3 regions of the Kocuria kalidii genome follow, and region 3 is predicted to be linked to each of the others. Evidence: riboswitches for the same ligand, from Rfam matches in the RefSeq annotation. Region 3 holds a riboswitch; each other region holds the start of a gene.
The links. Region 3 has a riboswitch for S-adenosylmethionine ahead of ACH9D3_RS06615 (NtaA/DmoA family FMN-dependent monooxygenase). Riboswitches for the same ligand answer to the same signal wherever they lie in the genome.

Region 1: linked by a shared signal. The riboswitch ahead of ACH9D3_RS12820 (MetQ/NlpA family ABC transporter substrate-binding protein) and the one ahead of ACH9D3_RS06615 (NtaA/DmoA family FMN-dependent monooxygenase) in region 3 are both predicted to bind S-adenosylmethionine.
Region 2: linked by a shared signal. The riboswitch ahead of ACH9D3_RS07330 (PLP-dependent transferase) and the one ahead of ACH9D3_RS06615 (NtaA/DmoA family FMN-dependent monooxygenase) in region 3 are both predicted to bind S-adenosylmethionine.

What each region holds. Positions count from the first base shown of each region.
Region 1 is NZ_JBISWJ010000086.1:11,611-18,184, forward strand. Features, by position in the region: gene ACH9D3_RS12805 (site-2 protease family protein) at 1-1,107, opposite strand, end outside; gene ACH9D3_RS12810 (methionine ABC transporter permease) at 1,294-1,953, opposite strand; gene ACH9D3_RS12815 (ATP-binding cassette domain-containing protein) at 1,950-2,993, opposite strand; gene ACH9D3_RS12820 (MetQ/NlpA family ABC transporter substrate-binding protein) at 2,990-3,880, opposite strand; SAM riboswitch class IV at 3,980-4,096, opposite strand; gene dxr (1-deoxy-D-xylulose-5-phosphate reductoisomerase) at 4,140-5,414, opposite strand; gene ACH9D3_RS12830 (GlsB/YeaQ/YmgE family stress response membrane protein) at 5,530-5,799, opposite strand; gene ACH9D3_RS12835 (sodium:solute symporter family transporter) at 6,023-6,574, opposite strand, start outside.
Region 2 is NZ_JBISWJ010000049.1:250-6,823, reverse strand. Features, by position in the region: gene ACH9D3_RS07335 (cystathionine gamma-synthase) at 1-721, opposite strand, end outside; gene ACH9D3_RS07330 (PLP-dependent transferase) at 730-2,058, opposite strand; SAM riboswitch class IV at 2,097-2,218, opposite strand; gene ACH9D3_RS07325 (Lrp/AsnC family transcriptional regulator) at 2,328-2,780, opposite strand; gene ACH9D3_RS07320 (thiamine pyrophosphate-dependent enzyme) at 3,039-4,214, shown strand; gene ACH9D3_RS07315 (transketolase C-terminal domain-containing protein) at 4,211-5,260, shown strand; gene ACH9D3_RS07310 (2-oxo acid dehydrogenase subunit E2) at 5,263-6,574, shown strand, end outside.
Region 3 is NZ_JBISWJ010000044.1:48-6,621, forward strand. Features, by position in the region: gene ACH9D3_RS06615 (NtaA/DmoA family FMN-dependent monooxygenase) at 1-1,411, opposite strand, end outside; SAM riboswitch class IV at 1,489-1,603, opposite strand; gene ACH9D3_RS06620 (CoA-binding protein) at 1,675-2,139, opposite strand; gene ACH9D3_RS06625 (maleylpyruvate isomerase N-terminal domain-containing protein) at 2,193-2,873, opposite strand; SAM riboswitch class I at 2,980-3,084, shown strand; gene ACH9D3_RS06630 (ATP-binding cassette domain-containing protein) at 3,090-3,911, shown strand; gene ACH9D3_RS06635 (aliphatic sulfonate ABC transporter substrate-binding protein) at 4,014-5,051, shown strand; gene ACH9D3_RS06640 (ABC transporter permease) at 5,048-5,887, shown strand; gene ACH9D3_RS06645 (AMP-binding protein) at 6,019-6,574, shown strand, end outside.

The DNA of each region.
Region 1 (6,574 bases), on a different contig from region 3:
CAGCGCCAGGTTCACGGAGCCGACGAGCCCCACCAGGGAGGCCGCCTTGTCCCGCAGCGTGATCTCCTCGTGCGCGGCGATCTCCCCCGAGATCCGGCCGACCCCCACCACGGAGATCGGCCCGTCCGGGTCCCGCGGCGCGTCCGAGAACGCCGCCTCCGCGACCTCGTACACGCGCTGGGGCAGGTGCAGGACCACCCCGGCGATCTGCTGCAGGCCGTCGAGCACCGCTCCGGGCACCGCGGTCAGCGGCTGCCGGACGGGCTCGGCCGTGGGGCTGATCCCGATGAACCCGACCTCCTCGTAGCGCGGGGTGCCGTCCTCCCCGGTCACGGCCGTGCCGTCGTCGTCCAGCACGGGCCGGGCGGTGAGGATCGGGGTGAGGTCGGTGCGCACGGTCGCCCCGTCCCGTTCCACCAGCAGGGGGACCCGTTCCCCGGCACGGTCGCGGATGCGCCCGGTGAGCTCGTCCCACGAGGCGACCGGGGCGCCGTCGACGGACGTGACGACGTCCCCGGGGCGCAGCCCGGCGGCGTTGGCCGGGGCCCGCGGGTCCCCCGGGCGGCACTCGGTCTGTCCGTCCGTCTGCCGCTCGGCGGGGACCACGCACTCGGACACCCACGCGACGGTCGTGGTGGGCGTCGCGGTGCCGAAGCCGGAGAGCAGCACGGCCAGGCACAGGGTCCCGAGCAGCAGGTTCATCACCGGGCCGCCGAGCATGATGACGATCCGCTTCCACACGGGCAGGCGGTAGAACACGCGGTCCTCGTCGCCGGGGGCGAGCTGCCCGGCCGCGGCGCCGCGCGCCTCCGAAGCCAGCTGCTGCAGCACCCCGGTGCTCGAGGAGCGGGCCTGCGCGCCCGCACGCACCGGCGGGTACATCCCCACCATGGAGATGTAGCCGCCCAGCGGGACCGCCTTGAGCCCGTACTCCGTCTCGCCCCGCCGGCGGGAGAACACGGTGCGCCCGAAGCCGACCATGTACTGCGTGACCCGCACCCCGAAGAGCTTGGCCGGCACCAGGTGGCCGATCTCGTGCAGGGCGATCGAGACCGCGATGGCGACGGCGGCGAGCAGCACGCCCACGAGGAACAGCACGACGCCCATCCGTGGGACCTCCCGGGATCGTCGACGGTCCCCGGCGGGCGCCGGGGACGGCGGGACCGTGCGCTGTGCACGGCGAGAACCAGTGTGCACCACCATCCTGGGCGGCGCGTGGCAGCCGCACCGGTGCACGACGACGGCCGGCCGCCCCCGCGGGAGGCGGCCGGCCGTCGCGGGCCGTGCGGTGCGTCAGCGGCGGAGCATCTTCCGGGCCAGCCAGTTGCCGAAGAACTGCACCGACTGGACGAGCAGGATGATGACGGCCACCGCGGCCCACGTCACCTCGTCGTTGAACCGCTGGTAGCCCAGGCGCAGGGCGAAGTCGCCCAGGCCCCCGGCGCCGATGGCACCGGCCATCGCGGACATGTCCGTGATGCCGATGACGAGGAAGGTGTAGCCGAGCACCAGGGGCCCCAGCGCCTCGGGCAGGATCACCGTGGTGATGATCCTGAACCGGGACACGCCCATGGACCGCGCCGCCTCGACCACACCGGGGTCGACCCCCACCAGGTTCTGCTCCACGATGCGCGCGACCGCGAAGGTCGCCCCGATGGTCATCGCGAAGATCGCCGCGTTGGGGCCGAGCCGGGAGCCGACCACCGCGGTGGTCAGCGGTCCCAGGGCCGCGAGCAGGATGATGAACGGGATGGGCCGGACGAAGTTCACGAGCACGTTCAGCGCCGTGAAGACCACCCGGTTCTCCAGGATGCTGCCCCGCCGGGTGACGTACAGGCCCGTGCCCACGAGCAGGCCCAGGAGGCCCGCGAGCACCAGGGTCGCCGTGACCATGTACAGGGTCTCCCCGACGGCCTTGAGCAGTTCGGGTCCGAGGACCGACCAGTCCGTCATGCCGCCACCTCCCGCACGGTCGTGACCCGGGCGAGCTCGGCGACCACCTGGTCCACGGCGTCGTCGGCCCCCTGCAGCTCGAACGTGAGCGCGCCGAAGGACTGCTCCTGCAGCACGCTGATCCCCCCGAAGGCGATGGTGAAGCGCACGCCCCGGGTGACGCCGTCGGAGAGGATCCCGCCGATGTCGGTGTCGTCCCGGACGTCCACGGACACGAGCCGGCCGTGGTGGGTGCGCCGCAGCCGCTCCACCTCGTCCGGGCCGGGCTCGGTGTGCATGACCGACGAGACGAAGCGCCGTGCGGTCTGCGTGCTCGGCCGGGAGAACACCTCGGCCGTGCTGCCGTGCTCCACGACCCGCCCGTTCTCCATCACGGCCACGCGGTCGGCGATCGCGCGCACGACCTCCATCTCGTGGGTGATGAGCACGATCGTGATGCCCAGCTCCCGGTTGACCCGCTGCAGCACCTGCAGCACCTCCTGGGTGGTCTCCGGGTCCAGCGCGCTCGTCGACTCGTCGGCGAGCAGCAGCTTGGGGTTGGACGCCAGCGCACGGGCGATGCCCACGCGCTGCTTCTGCCCGCCCGACAGCTGCTCCGGGTAGTTGCGGGCCCGCTCGCTCAGGCCCACGAACTCGAGCAGCTCGGCGACCCGCTGCCGGCGCCGCTCCTTGGGCCAGCCGGCCCGCTTGAGCGGGTACTCGACGTTGCCCGCCACGGTCCTCGAGGTGAAGAGGTTGAACTGCTGGAAGATCATGCCGATGTCCCGGCGCAGCGACGCCAGCTGCGGCTCGGTGCGCCCGTCCACCCGGCGGCCGTCGACCTCCACGGTGCCGCTCGTCACCGGTTCGAGCCCGTTGATGAGGCGCACGAGCGTGGACTTGCCGGCGCCCGAGTAGCCGATCACGCCGAAGATCTCACCGCGGCGGATGTCGAGCGTGACGTCCTCCACGGCGGTGACCTCGCGGCGGGAGCGGCCGGTGCCGACCACGAAGGTCTTGCTCACCCCGGCGAACCGGACGATCGGATCCGCACCCGTCACTCCGACTGCCCCTGCAGGTCCTCGGCGTAGCGGGTGGTGATGTCCTCGAGCTCCTGCTGCTCGAGCTGCAGCGGCACCGCGGTGCCGTCGGTCTCGTTGGCCTCGGCCTCGAGCACGGCGGGGTCGTGGTAGAACCCGGCGACCTGCTGCAGGGTCTCGTCCTCGGCCCACTGCTCCTGGGCCGCGAAGAGGTTGACGTAGGCGCGGGCGCCCTCGCTGTCGGCGCCGTCCTCGAACAGCGCGTCGTCGGCGTCGAGTCCGGCGTCCGCGAGGAAGTCGTTGTTCACGATCGAGCCCTGGACGGAGTCCAGGGAGAGCACCGTCTGCTCGGCCGAGACCGGGGTGACGGAGACGGTGGAGTTCTCCTCGTCGATGTCGAACTCGGTCGGGGCCGTGGTCTCGGAGGTGAAGCGGATCAGGCCGGCCTCCTCCAGCACGAGCAGGCCGCGGGAGAGGTTGATCGAGTCGTTGGGCACGGCCACGGTGTCGCCCTCCTGGAACTGGTCCAAGGACGTGTACTCCTCCGAGTACAGTCCCAGCGGGTAGATCGAGGTCGAGCCGACCGGCGTGATGGTGTCCTCGGCGTTGTTGTTGTAGTCGGCGAGGAACGCGGGGTGCTGGAACCAGTTCAGGTCGATCTCCCCGCTGCTCAGGGCGGGGTTCGGCTGCTGGTAGTCGCTGAAGGAGACGTACTCGACGGTCACGCCGTTCTCCTCCGCCACCTGCTGCAGCGCCTCGTGGGTGGAGTTCTCGCCCACCACGCCGATGGTGACGACGCCGTCGTCGGCCGGGTTCTCGGCGCTGGTGCCGGATTCCCCGCCGCAGGCGGTGAGGGTGAGGCCGAGGGTGGTGGCCAGGGCGAAGAAGGTGAGGCGCTGCGATCGCATGTCGTGCCTTTCCGTGGGTCCGGGATGTCGGGGCTTCCCACCGGTGCATCACGGACGGCGGCCACGGTCGAGGGCACGCCGGAGGGCGGGTCCACGGTCGAACCGTACTTGCCGCCGGCCGTCGATGGCCGGTGCCGGATGGTTCACCTGGGGCACCCCACTACGGGAGAGGGTTGCCGCCCAGCAAGCCAGGGCTTCGCGCTGGGACTCGTCATCCGCCGGACACACTAGCACGTACGGCGGGACCAATCCGGGCCGGTCAGCGGGCCAGGACCTCGTGGGCGCGGCGCCGGGCCCAGCGCTCGGCCTCGAGCACCGCCTCGAGGTCCGGGCTGCCGGTCCCCTCGTGCTCGCCGAGCACCGTCTCGACCGTGTCCACGATGGACGGGAAGCGGATCCGGCCGTGGTGGAAGGCCTGCACCGCCTCCTCGTTGGCGGCGTTGAAGACCGCGGGGCACGTGCCGCCGCGCTCCCCCGCCGCCTTGATGAGGTCCACGGCGGGGAACGCCTGCCGGTCCAGCGGCTCGAAGGTCCACTCGGCGGCGCGCGTCCAGTCGCACGCCGGGGCCGCGCCGGGCACCCGGTGCGGCCAGGCCAGGCCCAGCGCGATGGGCAGGCGCATGTCGGGCGGCGAGGCCTGGGCGATCGTCGAGCCGTCCACGAACTGCACCATGGAGTGCACGACCGACTGCGGGTGGACCACCACGTCGATGCGCTCGAGCGGGACGTCGAAGAGCAGGTGCGCCTCGAGCACCTCGAGCGCCTTGTTCACCATGGAGGCCGAGTTGGTCGTGACCATCAGGCCCATGTCCCACGTCGGGTGGCGCAGCGCGTCCTGCGGGGTGACCGCTTCGAGCTCGGCCCGGGAGCGGCCGCGGAAGGGGCCGCCGGAGGCCGTCAGCACGAGCCGGTCCACCTCTCCGGCGGTGCCGCCGCGCAGCGCCTGCGCGAGGGCGGAGTGCTCGGAGTCCACGGGGATCAGCGCGTCCGGGTCCCCGGTGGCCGCCGCGGCCTCCTTGACGAGAGCCCCTCCGGCGATCAGCGACTCCTTGTTCGCCAGGGCGAGCTTGTGCCCGGCCCGCAGCGCCGCCAGCGTGGGGGCGAGTCCGATGGAGCCGGTGATCCCGTTGAGTACGAGGTCGGCGTCCGGGTGGGCCGCGGCCGCCGATGCCGCATCGGGTCCGTGCAGGACGTCCGGGCGGTAGTCCGTGGCCCCGGCGGCCGACGCGCACTCCGCGATCAGCCGTGCCAGCCGGGCCGCGTCCCGGCCGGTCCCGCTCGTCGCCACGAGGGCCGCGCGGGTCTCGACGGCCTGCTCCGCCAGCAGCTCCGGGTGGCGCCCCCCGGCCGCGAGCGCGACCACGGTGAACGGGGCCGCGCCGTCGAGCTCACGGACGGCCCGCACGACGTCGAGCGCCTGCGTGCCGATCGAGCCCGTCGAACCGAGGACGCTGATCCGGCGGGGGCCGGCGGCGGCGAGCGCGCGCAGCTCGGGCGTGGAGCGGGTGCGGGGCGAGGAGGCGGGGGCTGTCATGGCCCCAGTATCTCCCAGTGCCGAGGGGTCGCCGGCCCGCCGCAGGACCGGGTACGACGAAGGCCCCACCCACCGTCTCCGGTGAGTGGGGCCTCGACACCCGCTGGGAGTCCGATCAGTGGGCGCGGCCCTTGCGGCCGGTGATGAGGCCCCAGATGAACAGCACGATGAGCGCACCGACGATCGCGGTGATCCAGGTGCCCAGGTCCCAGAAGCTGTCGATGCTGCCGATGCCGATCAGCGAGCCGATGAAGCCTCCGAGGAGGGCTCCGACGATGCCGAGGATCATGGTGACGATGATGCCGCCACCCTGGTTGCCCGGCATGATGAGCTTGGCGAGGGCGCCGGCGATGAGGCCGAGGACGATCCAACCGAGAATTCCCATGACTGCTCCTTATCCGTCCCGGGAGGGACTTTCATTGTACGCAACCGGTGAGTATCCCTGGAATACCCTGACGTTGCTTCTGAACCCACCCTAACCGACGGTCAGCCACCTGTCTTTTTACTTTCGGGAATTCTCGGCCGTGTCGGGAACGCGAACCGGCCCGCCCGGGGAGCCGTGGCTCCGGGCGGGCCGGGAGTCGCTCCAGGTGGGAGCGGGGAGGACGTCAGTGGGCGACGGGCTTCTCCGCACCGATGCCTGTGAGGGAGCGCACCTCCATCTCGGACTGCTTGACCGGGTCCTCGAGACGGCGCTCCGTCATGGAGCCGATGAAGCCGAGGAGGAAGGAGGCCGGGATCGAGACGATGCCCGGGTTCTGCAGCGGGAACCACGCGAAGTCGGCCGTCGGGATCATCGACGTCTCGGTGCCGGACATGACCGGGGAGAAGATGATGAGCCCCACCGACATGATCAGGCCGCCGTACATGGACCAGACCGCGCCGCGGGTGGTGAAGCGCCGCCAGTACAGGGAGTACAGGATGGTCGGCAGGTTCGCCGAGGCCGCGACCGCGAAGGCGAGCGCCACGAGGAACGCGACGTTCTGGCCCTGCGCACCGATGCCGCCCGCGATGGAGACGAGGCCGATGACCACCACCGTGGTCTTGGCGACCCTGAGCTCCTTGCGGGGGTCGGAGTCGCCCTTCTTGATGACGCTGGTGTAGATGTCGTGGGCGAACGAGGCCGAGGCCGTGATGGCCAGGCCCGCGACGACCGCGAG
Region 2 (6,574 bases), on a different contig from region 3:
GGAAGCCGACCGCCTCGGCGAGGGGGACGCCGCGCCACTCGGCAGCCCCGACCACCACGGCGCCGCCGAGCACGTCGGAGTGCCCGCCGATGTACTTGGTGGTGGAGTGCACCACGGCGTCCGCGCCGAGCTCGAGCGGGTTCTGCAGGTACGGGGACGCGAAGGTGTTGTCGACGACCAGCAGCGCCCCGGCGTCCCGGGCGAGCTGCGCCCAGGCGGCCACGTCGGCGATGCCGAGCAGCGGGTTGGACGGCGTCTCGAGCCACAGCACCTTCGTGGTCCCCGCCCGCACGGCCGCCCGGACGTCGTCGAGGTCGGCGATGTCCACGGCCGTGTGCCCGATGTCCCAGGGGGCGAGGACCTTGGTGATCAGCCGGTTGGTGCCGCCGTAGCCGTCGGCGCCGAGCACGATGTGGTCGCCCGGGCGCAGCACCGCGCGCAGCAGCGCGTCCTCGGCGGCGATCCCCGATGCGAACGCGAATCCGCATTCGCCCCGCTCGAGGGCCGCGAGCTGCTCCTCGAAGCCGCTGCGGGTGGGGTTGGAGCCGCGGCTGTACTCGTGCCCGGCGCGCAGCACGTTGATCCCGTCCTGGGCGAAGGTCGAGGTCTGGTAGATCGGCGGGATGACCGCCCCGGTCAGCGGGTCGGGCTGCTGGCCGGCGTGGACGGCGGTCGTGGTGAAGCCCCGGGGGCGGGTGCGGGTCTCGGTGGAGGACGTCATGACGGGGCTCACTTCCGGGAGGTCTGGACGGTCTCGAGGACCGTGTCGAGGGCCTGGCCGAGATCGGCCACGAGGTCCTGGGGCGATTCGAGGCCGATCGACAGCCGGACCGTGGTCTCGGCGATGCCGCCGGCCCGGCGCTGCTCGGGGGTCAGGCGGCAGTGCGTCATGGCCGCCGGGTGGGACACGAGGCTGCGGGTGTCCCCGACGTTGGCGACCAGCTTGAACAGCCGCAGCCCGTCGATGAACGGCCCCACGGCGTCGTCCGGGGCGGCGAGGTCGAAGGAGAACACGGAGCCGGTCCCGAGGGGGAAGTCCCGGGCCGCGATCCCGGCACCGGGGTCCCCGGGCACGCCGGGGTGGTGGACGCGGGCGACGGCGGGGTGCCCGGCGAGGAACTCGGCCACCGCCAGCGCCGAGGCCGTGTGGCGGGCCACGCGCAGGTCGAGGGTCTCGGTGCCCTGCAGGATCTGGCTGGCGTTGAACGGGGACAGCGTGGTCCCGAGGTCGTGCACGTACTTGGCCCGGACCAGGTGCAGGTAGGGGCTGGCGCCGGCGCACTTGTCGACCAGGCTCCGGCCGCCCCAGCGGGCGCGGGCCTGCGTGAACTGCGGCCACTTCCCGGGCCGCGCGGACCAGTCGAACGTCCCGCCGTCCACGACCGCCCCGGCGAGCGCGTTGCCGTGCCCGCCCAGGAACTTGGTGGCGGAGTGCACCACGATGTCGGCGCCCTTCTCCAGCGGCCGGTACAGGACCGGGGACGCGAGGGTGTTGTCGACGACGACGGGCACCCCGGCCGCCCGGGCGACGTCGGCGATCCCGGGCAGGTCCGGGAGGGTGGCCAGCGGGTTGCCGATCGACTCGAGCAGGAACGCCCGGGTGTCGGGGCGCACGGCCGCCGCCCACGCCGCGGGGGCCGTGGGGTCCACGAAGTCGACCTCGATGCCGAAGTCCGCGAAGGAGTCGGTGAGCAGGTCCACCGTCCCGCCGTACAGCTTCTCGGAGGCCACGAGGTGCTTGCCGGCGCCCTGGCCCAGCAGGGCCAGCAGCGCCACGGCCACGGCGGACTGGCCGGAGCCGGTGGCCACGGCGCCCGCGCCGCCCTCGAGGTCGCTGATGCGCTGCTCGAGCACGGCCACCGTGGGGTTGCCGGTGCGCGTGTAGGTGAAGCCCGCCCGCGTCTGGGCGAACATCTGCCGGGCCGCCTCGTAGTCCGGGAACTCGAACGCCGCGGTCTGGTAGATCGGCACCGTCAGGGTGCGCTGGGTGACGTCGTCCTGGGTGCCGGCGTGGATCTGCCGGGTCGCGAGGTCGTGGACTGTCACGGGGGTGGACATGGCGCTGCTCCTGTGCGCTTGCTCTTACCCGCACCGGTCGTCCGCACCGGCCCGGTGGGCACGCCGCGGAAGATGCAGGCCGCTTCCTCATCCGAACCACCCGATGAGCATGGGGTTGGTGCGTGACCAAGTCGGAGCTTCGCGGTCACGTCTCGTGAAGCTGGAACGACACTATGCGCAGAGGTAGTCGGATGTCTCCCTGCGTCGGAAGATGACGACCGTGACGCTTCATGACGTCGTCACGGCGGGGCGCGGGCGCGGGACCCCGGTCAGGCCCTCGTGTCGATGTCCTCGAAGACCAGGAACGTCTGGGTGTCCACCACGCCGGGCAGCTGCTGGATGTGCTCGAAGATCACCTGCCGCAGGTGCACGGTGTCGACCGCCCGCACGAGCAGCATGACGTCGAAGTTCCCGCCGACCAGGGCGATGTGCTGCACGGCCGGGATCGCCCGGAGCTGGGCGCACAGCTCCCGCCAGGTGTTCTGCCGGAGCTTGAGCGTCACGTAGGCGGAGGCCTGCAGGCCCGCCCGCACCGGGTCGATCACGGTGCTGAAGCGCAGGATCACCCCTTCGTCCCGGAGCCGGTTGATGCGGGCGTAGGCGTGGGCGCGGGAGACGTGCACGGCCGCGGCGATGGCCGTCACCGACTGCCGGGCGTCCCGGGACAGCTCCGCGAGGATCCTCTGGTCGGTCTCGTCCAGCGGCACGGGGGTCGAGGGCACGGGGGGCTCCTTCGGGGTGGGGGGCGGGCGCAGCGTCCGCAGCGTGTCGGACGAATGCATGTGCTCCACGCCACACTAGGACATTTCGTCCACGGAGATCACGCCGACCTGCTCACTATTCTGCACTTTCCCCCCTCCGTGGATACGAACCCTCGCCTGTTCGCATACTGGGGAGACGAAGCCCTCCCAGTTTTCAGGCTTCCCAGCCTTCCCATCCTTCCTGCCTCCCCGCGACCGGGGACCGACCGAGGGGACACCATGAGCCAGACCGTCGAGACCCCCGAGGACCCGATCCTCCGGGCCTCCCAGAGCTTCGGCATCACGCCGGAGCAGTACATGCTCCCGGCCCGCGGCGAGATCCGCATGGTCGACCCGGACGGGCGCCTGCTCGCCCCCGAGGAGCAGGGCACCGGCCCCGGCCACGAGTACCCGCTGCCCGACCCCGAGGTGCTGCTGGACGCCTACGAGAAGCTGGTGGTCGGCCGGCGGGTCAACGACCAGAACTCCGCGCTGGTCCGCCAGGGCCGCATGGCCGTCTATCCGTCCAGCCACGGCCAGGAGGCCTGCCAGGTGGCGGCGGCCCTGTGCCTCGCGGAGGGCGACTGGCTGTTCCCCACCTACCGGGACACCGTGGCGGTCATGACCAAGGGCGTGGACCCCATGCAGGTCATGGCGATCTTCCGCGGCGAGTGGCACGGCGGCTACGACCCGCACGAGCACCGGGTGGGCATCCAGTCCACGCCGCTGACCACCCAGCTGCTGCACGCGGTGGGCGTGGCCCACGCCGCGAAGCTGCGCGGGGAGGACACCGTGGTCCTCGCGATGTGCGGCGACGGCGCGACCAGCGAGGGCGACTTCCACGAGGCCCTCAACTTCGCGGCCGTGTTCAAGCTGCCGGTCGTGTTCTTCGTGCAGAACAACGGCTACGCGATCTCCGTGCCCCTGTCCCAGCAGTCCGCGGCGCCGAGCCTCGCCCACAAGGCGGTCGGCTACGGCATGGCCGGCGAGCGCGTGGACGGCAACGACCTCGTGGCGCTGCTCGCCACGCTGCGCCGTGCCGTGGACCTGGCGCGCTCCGAGTCCGAGCCCCTCCTCGTCGAGGCGCACACCTACCGCATGCAGGCGCACACCAACGCCGACGACGCGACGCGCTACCGCGACGACGCCGAGGTGCAGGAGTGGATCGCCAAGGACCCGGTGACCCGGATGCGCGCCTACCTCGGCGCCGAGGGGGTGCTCGACGACGACGCGGCGCAGCGCATCGCCGCCACCGCGGAGGACGTCGCCGCGGCCCTGCGCGACGGCATGAACGCCGACGTGGAGGTCGACCCGCTCGAGCTGTTCCGCCACGTCTACACCGAGCAGACCCCGCAGCTCGCCGAGCAGGAGCAGTTCCTGGCCGCCGAGCTCGCCCGAGAGGAGACCGGACAGTGAGCACCCTCGAAGCCCCCGCGCCGTCCGGCGAGGCCCCGGCGCGCAAGCCCGTGACCTTCGCCCAGGCGCTCAACACCGCCCTGGCCGACGCCCTGGCCGCCGACGAGGCCGTCGTGGTCTTCGGCGAGGACGTCGGCACCCTCGGCGGGGTCTTCCGCATCACGGACGGGCTCGCGAAGCGCTTCGGCCGCACCCGCTGCTTCGACACCCCGCTGGCCGAGTCCGGCATCGCCGGGATGGCCGTGGGCATGGCGATGAACCGGATGCGCCCCGTCGTCGAGATGCAGTTCGACGCCTTCGCCTACCCGGCGTTCGAGCAGGTCGCCTCGCACATCGCGAAGATGCACAACCGCACCCGCGGCGCCGTGCGGCTGCCGATCGTCATCCGGATCCCGTACGCGGGCGGCATCGGCGGCGTGGAGCACCACTGCGACTCCTCCGAGGCCTACTACGCCCACACCCCGGGCCTGAAGGTCTTCACCCCGGCCACCGTCGAGGACGCCTACCTCATGCTCCGCGAGGCGGTCGACTCCGACGACCCGGTCGTGTTCCTCGAGCCCAAGAAGCTCTACTGGTCGAAGGCGCCCGTGGACCTGGCCGAGCTGAAGGACCGCTACGAGAACGGGTCGCCCGAGCGCCGGGAGGGTCGCGCCGTCGTCGCCCGCGCCGGGCACGACGCCACGATCCTCGCCTACGGGCCGTCCGTGCCGACCGCCCTGGCGGCCGCCGCGACCGCCGCGGCCGAGGGGCGATCGCTCGAGGTCGTGGACCTGCGCAGCATCGTGCCCTTCGACGACGAGACGGTCGCCGCGTCGGTGCGCAGGACCGGGCGCGTGGTGGTCGTCGCCGAGGCGCCGGGCTTCGCGTCCGTGGCCGCCGAGGTCGTGGCCCGCGTCCAGGAGCGCTGCTTCCACTCCCTGGCCGCGCCGGTGCGCCGGGTGACCGGGTTCGACATCCCGTACCCGGCGCCCAAGCTCGAGGAGCACTACCTGCCGAGCGTCGACCGCATCCTCGACGCCGTGGACGACCTGCAGTGGGAGGACTGACCATGACCGTGAAGACGTTCACCCTGCCGGATCTCGGCGAGGGACTGACCGAGGCCGAGCTCGTGACCTGGCTCGTCCAGGAGGGCGACACCGTCGCCGTGGACCAGCCGATCGCCGAGGTGGAGACCGCCAAGTCCGCGGTGGAGGTGCCGTGCCCCTTCGCCGGGACCGTGCACGAGCTGCACGGCGCCTCCGGGCAGACCCTCGACGTGGGCGCGCCGCTGATCTCCGTCGACACCGGGGACCGGGCCGGCACCCCCGCGCCGCAGGGCGGCGGCCCCAAGGGCGGGCTGTCCTACCGCGAGGAGGAGCGCGCCGGGGCGGACCCCGCCGCGGCTCCCGAGGCCTCCGACGACGACGCCGGGTCCGGCAGCGTGCTCATCGGCTACGGCACGCCCGCCGGTGGCGCCGCCGGGCGCCGGCGCCGGCCGAAGCAGTCCGGTGCCACCGCCCGTCCGGCCGGGAACGACCGCGGCCGGACGGGTCCCGGGCAGTCGCCGGACGAGGCGGCCCGGGCGGCCGGTGCCGCCCACGACGCGATGGCCTCGGCCCCGCGCCTGGCGCCCACGGTCGTCTCGCCGATCGTCCGCAAGCTCGCCAAGGACCACGGGATCGACATCTCCACCGTGCGCGGCACCGGTCCCGGCGGCCTCGTCCTGCGCCGCGACGTCGTGGCCGCGGCGGCCGCCCCCGCGCCGCCGGCAGCGGACCCGCGGGAGACCGCCGCACCGTCGTCGTCCCCCGCCCCGGCGCCGGCCGCCGGGGTGGAGGCCGCCGGGGTGCCGGCCGAGGCCGACGCCCGGACCGGGCTCGGCGTGGCCGAGCGGATCCCGGTCTCCGGGATCCGGAAGGCCATCGGGCAGGCCATGACCCGCTCCCGCGCCGAGATCCCCGAGGCCACCGTCTGGGTGGACGTGGACGCCACGAAGCTGGTGGAGCTGCGCGCCGAGCTCAAGGCGCAGGACCCCGAGCGGGCCCCGGGGCTCATGGCCCTCCTCGCCCGGTTCGTGCTCGCCGGTCTGGCCCGGCACCCCGAGCTCGCGACCCGGATCGAGACCCGCGAGGACGGGACCCAGGAGATCGTGCGCTTCGACGGCGTGAACCTGGGCTTCGCGGCGCAGACCGACCGGGGGCTCGTGGTGCCCAACATCCGCCGCGCGCACACGCTCAGCGCCCGCGGGCTCGACGCCGAGCTGCGGCGGCTCACCGAGCTCGCCCGCTCCGGCCGGGCCGGTCCCGCCGAGCTGTCCGGCTCCACGTTCACCGTCAACAACTACGGGGTGTTCGGCACGGACGGCGCCGCGGCGATCATCA
Region 3 (6,574 bases):
CCAGCGCGCGGGCGGGGGTGTCGGCGGCGGAGGGCTTGCCCGCGTAGGCGCCCCGGTGCGCGGCGGCCGGGTGGGTGCCGAGCACCTTGGTCCGGCCCTGGCCGTAGAGGTTCTCGCGCAGCGTGGTGCCCTCGTACCCGGTCCGGTAGCGGCCGCGCTTCTGCAGCTCCGGCACGACCCACTCCACGAAGTCCTCGAACGATCCCGGGGACACGTGGTAGGCGAGGTTGATGCCGTCCAGCCCGCCCTCGTCGATCCAGCGCTCGAGCTCGTCGGCCACCGTCTGCGGGGAGCCGACGATGGGCACGCCCATGCCGCCCATCGAGATGTGCTTCGCGACCTCCTTGACCGTCCACTTCTTGTGGGGGTCGGCGGTGGTGAACGGGGTCAGGAAGGACTGGATGGACTCGGTCTTGATGTACTCCAGGACGTCGTTCTCGTCGTAGCGGCCCAGGTCCACGCCGGACCAGCCGCCCACGAGGCCCAGGGCCCCGTCGGTGTCCGCGTAGCGCTCGTAGTCGCGGCGCTTCTGCTCGGCCTTCGCGTCGGTCTCGTCGACGATCACGTGCAGCATGGCGAAGATCTTGAGGTCGTCACGGCCCCGCCCGTGGGCTTCCGCCTCGTCCCGCAGCTTGTCGGTGACCACGCGGGTGAGGTCGGGTCGGATGCCGCCCACGAACACCGCCTCGGCGTGGCGGCCGGCGAACGCCCGCCCGCGGGAGGACGCACCGGCCTGGAAGATCAGCGGCGTGCGCTGCGGCGAGGGCTCGGTCAGGCCGATGCCCGGGACGTCGAAGTACTTGCCGTGGTGCTGGATGGGGTGCACGAGGGCCGGGTCGGCGAAGACCCCGTTGGCCCGGTCGCGCCGGACGGCGCCGTCCTCCCAGGAGCCCTCCCAGAGCTTGTAGCAGACCTCCATGAACTCCTCGGCGATCTCGTAGCGCTCGTCGTGGGAGATCTGCTCCGTCAGCCCGTGGTTCTCGGCGGCGGACCTGAGGTAGGACGTCACCACGTTGAAGCCCATCCGGCCCCGGGTCAGGTGGTCGAGCGTGGCGAACTTCCGGGCCAGCGGGTACGGCTGCTCGTAGGTGATGGCGCTGGTCACGCCGAAGCCCAGGTGCTTCGTCACGGCCGCCATCGCGGAGATCTGCATGAAGGGGTCGTTGACCGGGATCTGGGTGGCGTCCCTGATCACCGGTGCGGCGGAGTTCTGGTAGACGTCGTAGTACCCGACGACGTCCGCGAGGAACAGGGCGTCGAACAGCCCCCGCTCCAGGAGCTGGGCCACGTCCGTCCAGTACTCGATCGTGTTGTACTCGTCCGCGCGGGAGCGCGGGTGCTTCCACAGGCCGGGGGCCTGGTGGCCCACGCAGGTCATGTCGAACGCGTTCAGGGCGATGCGCTTGCTCAAGGGTGTTCCTCCCGGGTCGATGCCGACCCGCGCCCGTGCGTCGTGGAGACCTGCTCGCGGGTCCGACGCACTCAGGGGCGCCGTACTTGCCACGGAGCGGGTGCACCGCGGCCCGATGTTCATCTGGGGCACCCCGCTACGGGAGAGGGTTGCCGCCCGACCAGCCAGAGCTTCGCGTCGGGACTCGTCATCGTCGTCGCGGAACAGTTTAGCGGCTCTCCCCGCGCCCGGCGCAAGCCGCGTCCCGCCGGGGACGGGGCGGCTCAGGCGGGCGGGAGGAACGGCGGATCCCGGCGGGGGTCGAGGGTCCAGCCCCGCCGGAGCCGGGGCCGGAGCTCGATCAGGGGGCAGGTGTCCATGACCACGTCGAGGCCGGCCCGTTCGGCCCGGGCGGCCGCGTCCTCGTCCACGACGCCGAGCTGCAGCCACACCGCTCCCGCGCCGGCGGCGATGGCCTGGTCCACCACCGCGCCGACGCGCCGGGAGTTGACGAAGCAGTCCACCACGTCGATCGGCCGCGGGACCTCGGCGAGCGTGCGGAAGCCGCGCTCGCCGTGCACCGGCTCGCCCTTCGGGTTCACGGGGACGATCGTCATGCCGAGGTCGTCCCGGAGCCGCCGCGCGACCGAGTGCGCGGTGCGGGCCGTGTTGCCGGTCAGTCCCACGACGGCCCACCGGCCGGGCCGGGTCAGGAGGCGGTCGATGACGGCGGGGTCGTTGCGGCTCATGCCCCCAGCCTGGCACGGGAACCACGTCCCCGCCCCGGGGTAGCGGGGGAGGTTCAGGAGAAGAGGGGCAGGAGGTCGGCGTACGCTCCCAGCTCCGCGCGCTCCGGGGCGGACAGCTCCGCCCGGCCGGTGCCCACGCGGGCGAAGTGCTCGTCGCTCCAGTGCTCGAGCGGCTCCCGCTCCCAGAGGTCGGTGAGGACCCGGCGGACCTCGGCGAGCCCGTCCGCGGCGGGCCCGGGCGAGCCGTCCAGGTGCTGGATCAGGTCCAGGTGGTGCACCGTGGCCTCCACCGCGAGGGTGCTCAGCAGGTCCTCGACGCGCAGCACGTGCCCGTCGGTGCGGACCGCGCCGCCGCTGCCGCGGTGCTCGGCCGCGTGCACGAGCGCCCCGGCGGTCCCGCGGTAGAGCTCGCGCACGGCGTCCCAGTCCGGGAGCATGGAGGCCGCCACCCGGGCCCGGCGCCGGCTCTCGGCGGCCGCCTCCGGGTCCCCGCCCCAGTCCGTCCAGTAGGTCGCGGCGTCCCGGTCCGGGCGGGCGGTCGTGGGCGTGTGCAGGGCGACCAGCCCCCGCAGCCCATCCATCGCACAGTGGTGCACGAGGTCCCGGACCGACCACCCCGTGCACCCGGTCGCGGCCCAGGAGTCGTCGTCGCCGAGGCCGTCGAGGACCGCGCCGAACGCCGTGCAGGCGTCGCGCACCAGGTCGGCTCGGGGCGAGGGATTGCGGCTCGTCATGGGTCCATGGTGGGGCACGGACGGCCCGCGTGCCACCCGGTCCCGCCGTCGCCGCGGAGGGAGCGCATTTGCCAGGGAACACGTCGAGGACGTTCAATGGACCGCGTAACCATCCGGAGCGGCTGAGAGACCTGGCTCGTCGACGTCGCAGCAACCGGCACGGATCCTCCTGATCCCCCGTGCAAGGTGCTAAAGCCAGGACCGATGGAGTTGATCATGAGCACCTCCCTGCTCCGCCCTGCGCCGTCCGGCGCACCGGGCACCCCGAAGCGCGCCTTCTCCGTGGCGTTCGAGCACGTCGGCAAGGCCTTCCCGTCCGGCCGCGAGACCCACCACGTCCTGCAGGACGTGGACGTCACCGCCGGGCCCGGCGAGGTGCTGGCGATCCTGGGGCCGTCGGGGTGCGGGAAGTCCACCCTGCTGCGCGCCGCGGCGGGGCTCGACACCGCCTCCGCGGGCCGGGTGCTCATCGACGGCACGCCCGTGTCCGGGATCGACCCGCGCTGCGCGGTCGCCTTCCAGGAGCCCCGCCTGCTGCCGTGGCGCTCCGTCCGCGAGAACGTCCGCCTGGGCCTGCCCCGTGGGCTCCCCCGCGACGAGGGCAACGCCGAGATCGACGACCTGCTGCGCCTGGTCGGCCTCACCGCGCACGCGGACCACCGCCCCCGTGCGATCTCCGGAGGCATGGCCCAGCGCGCTTCCCTGGCCCGGGCCCTCGCCCGCAACCCCGGCGTCCTCCTGCTCGACGAGCCCTTCGGCGCGCTCGACGCCCTCACCCGCCTCCGGATGCAGGACCTCCTGCTCACGATCCACGAGGCCCAGCCCACGACCGTCCTGCTCGTCACCCACGACGTGGACGAGGCGCTGCAGCTCGCGGACCGGATCGTGGTCCTGGACCGGACCGGCCCCACCGCCCCGGCGTCGATCAGCACGGTGCTCCCGGTGCCCGGGGAGCGCCCCCGGGACCGGTCCTCCGAGGTCCTCGCCGACCTGCGCGTGCAGCTCCTCGGCCACCTCGGCGTCGACACCCACCACTGACGCGACCCGCTGACCCGCCCCCGAACCGCCCCGCCCCGTTCCCCGGACCGCCGCGCCCGCCCGCGCCACCGGCCCCGCCCGTCCACCACGAAAGGCCCCGCCATGCCCCTGCCCCAGCGCTCCGTCCGCACGATCCCCGCTCTCACCGCCGTCCTGGCGCTCGCCCTGACCGGCTGCATGGCCGGTGAGGGCGAGGGCCAGGCGGAGGCCGCCGGCGACGGCACCGTCCGCGTGGACTGGGCCACCTACAACCCGCTCTCCGTCGTGATCAAGGAGAAGGGGTGGCTCGAGGAGGCGTTCTCCGCTGAGGGCGTCGAGGTCGAGTGGGTGCAGTCCGCCGGGTCGAACAAGGCCAACGAGGCGCTGCGCGCCGAGGCGGTCGACATCGGCTCCACCGCGGGCTCCGCGGCGCTGCTGGCCCGCAGCAACGGCACCCCGATCCACGTGATCGACGTCTACTCGCAGCCGGAGTGGTCCGCCCTGGTGACCACGGCGGACAGCGAGGTGCAGGAGGTCGCCGATCTGGCGGGCCGCACCGTGGCCGCGACCAAGGGCACCGACCCCTACTTCTTCCTGCTCCAGGCCCTCGACGAGGCGGGGGTGGACCCGGGGGACGTCACGATCCAGACCCTGCAGCACGCCGACGGCCGCGCCGCCCTCGAGAACGGCCAGGTGGACGCCTGGGCCGGGCTCGACCCGATCATGGCCGCCGCGGAGGAGGACGGCGCCGAGCTGTTCTACCGCAACGTCGACTTCAACACCTACGGCTTCCTGAACGCGCACGAGACCTTCCTCGAGGAGCGGCCCGAGGCCGCCCAGACCGTGGTGGACGTCTACGCCTACGCCCGGGAGTGGGCGCAGGCGAACACCCGGGAGACCGCGCAGCTGCTCTCCGAGGCGGCCGGGATCGAGCTGTCCGTGGCCGAGAAGGTGCTCGAGCGCACCAACCTGGACATCGACCACGTGCCCGGCGACGAGCAGCTCGCGGTCCTCGAGAAGGTGGGTCCGATCTTCGTCGAGTCCGACGACGTGGCCGGCCAGGAGCAGATCGACGAGGCGCTCGCGAGCATCGTGGAGAGCTCCTACGCCGAGAACGCCGACGCCGACCGCGGGGCCGAGCTCGTCGGGGAGCAGGAATGACGCGGCCGCTGCCCCCTGCCGAGGAGGCCGAGCGCACCGACGCCCCGGACGACGCGCCCCCGCCGGCCGCGGAGGCTTCCCGGCGGCGGCCCCTGCTGCGCACCGGGCTGGGCCTGCTCCTGCCCGCGGCGCTGCTGCTGCTGTGGCACGTGCTGTCCACCGCCGGAGTCTTCAGCGCCGTCCAGCTGCCGGCCCCGCTCGCGGTGCTCGAGGCCGGGCTCGGCCTGCTGGCCGGCGGGGACCTGTGGACGCACGTGGGCATCTCGACCCAGCGCGTGCTGATCGGCTTCCTGCTCGGCGCCGGGCTGGGCCTCCTGGCGGGGTCCTTCATCGGCCTCTCCCGCTGGGGCTCCACGCTGGTCGGCCCCACGATCGGGGCCTTCCGGGCCGTGCCCTCGCTGGCGTGGGTGCCGCTGCTGCTGCTGTGGATCGGCCTCGGCGAGGACTCGAAGGTGACGCTGGTGGCCATCGGCGCGTTCTTCCCCGTCTACACCACCGTCTCCGCGGCGCTGCGGCACGTGGACCGCAACCTCATCGAGGCGGCGCGGGCCTTCGGGATCCACGGGCTGCGCCTGCTCACCACGGTGCAGCTGCCGGCGGTCATGCCGTCGGTGATCTCGGGTCTCCGCCTGGCCCTGGCCCAGGCGTGGCTGTTCCTGGTGGCCGCCGAGCTGCTGGGGGCCTCCATGGGCCTGGGCTGGCTGCTCACCGACTCGCAGAACAACGGCCGCACCGACCGCCTGCTCCTGGCGATCGTCCTGCTGGCCGTGCTCGGCAAGCTCTCCGACGCCCTGCTGGGCGTGTTCGAGAAGTGGGCCGTCCGGAAATGGGCGTGACACGTGCGCCTGGCACAGTGGACCCGTCCGCCCGAGCAGGAACCGCGCAGACCGGAGCCGGGCAGACAGGTTTCGCGCAGACAGATTTCGCGCAGACAGATTTCGCGCCGGCAGGAAAGGACCGCAGCACCGTGAGCCACAGCTGGAGCGACCCGCACTCCCCCGTCCCGAACCCCGCGCGCGTCTCGGACGAGGCCCGGATCGCGTTCTGGGAGAACCAGGCCTCCCGCCTGGACTGGGCCGAGCCGTGGACCACGGCCCACCGCTTCGCGGCGCCGCGGCGGATCGGCAAGGACGCCGACGGCAGCCCCACCTGGTCGGTCCCGGAGCTCGCGTGGTTCGAGGGCGGGAAGCTCAACGTGGCGCACAACTGCGTGGACCGCCACGTCGAGGCCGGCCGCGGCGCCCACGTGGCCCTGTACTTCGAGGGGGAGCCCGGCGACCGCCTAGTCTACACCTACGCGGACCTGCAGCGGGAGGTCTCCCGGGCGGCCAACGCCCTGCTCGCGCTGGGCGTGGAGCAGGGCGACCGGGTGGTGATCTATCTTCCCGTCATCCCGGAAACCGTGATCATCACCCTGGCCTGCGCCCGCATCGGTGCGGTGCACTCGCTGGTCTTCGGGGGCTTCTCCGCCGAGGCGCTGCGGTTCCGGGTGGAGGACACCGGCGCGAAGGTCCTCGTGACCA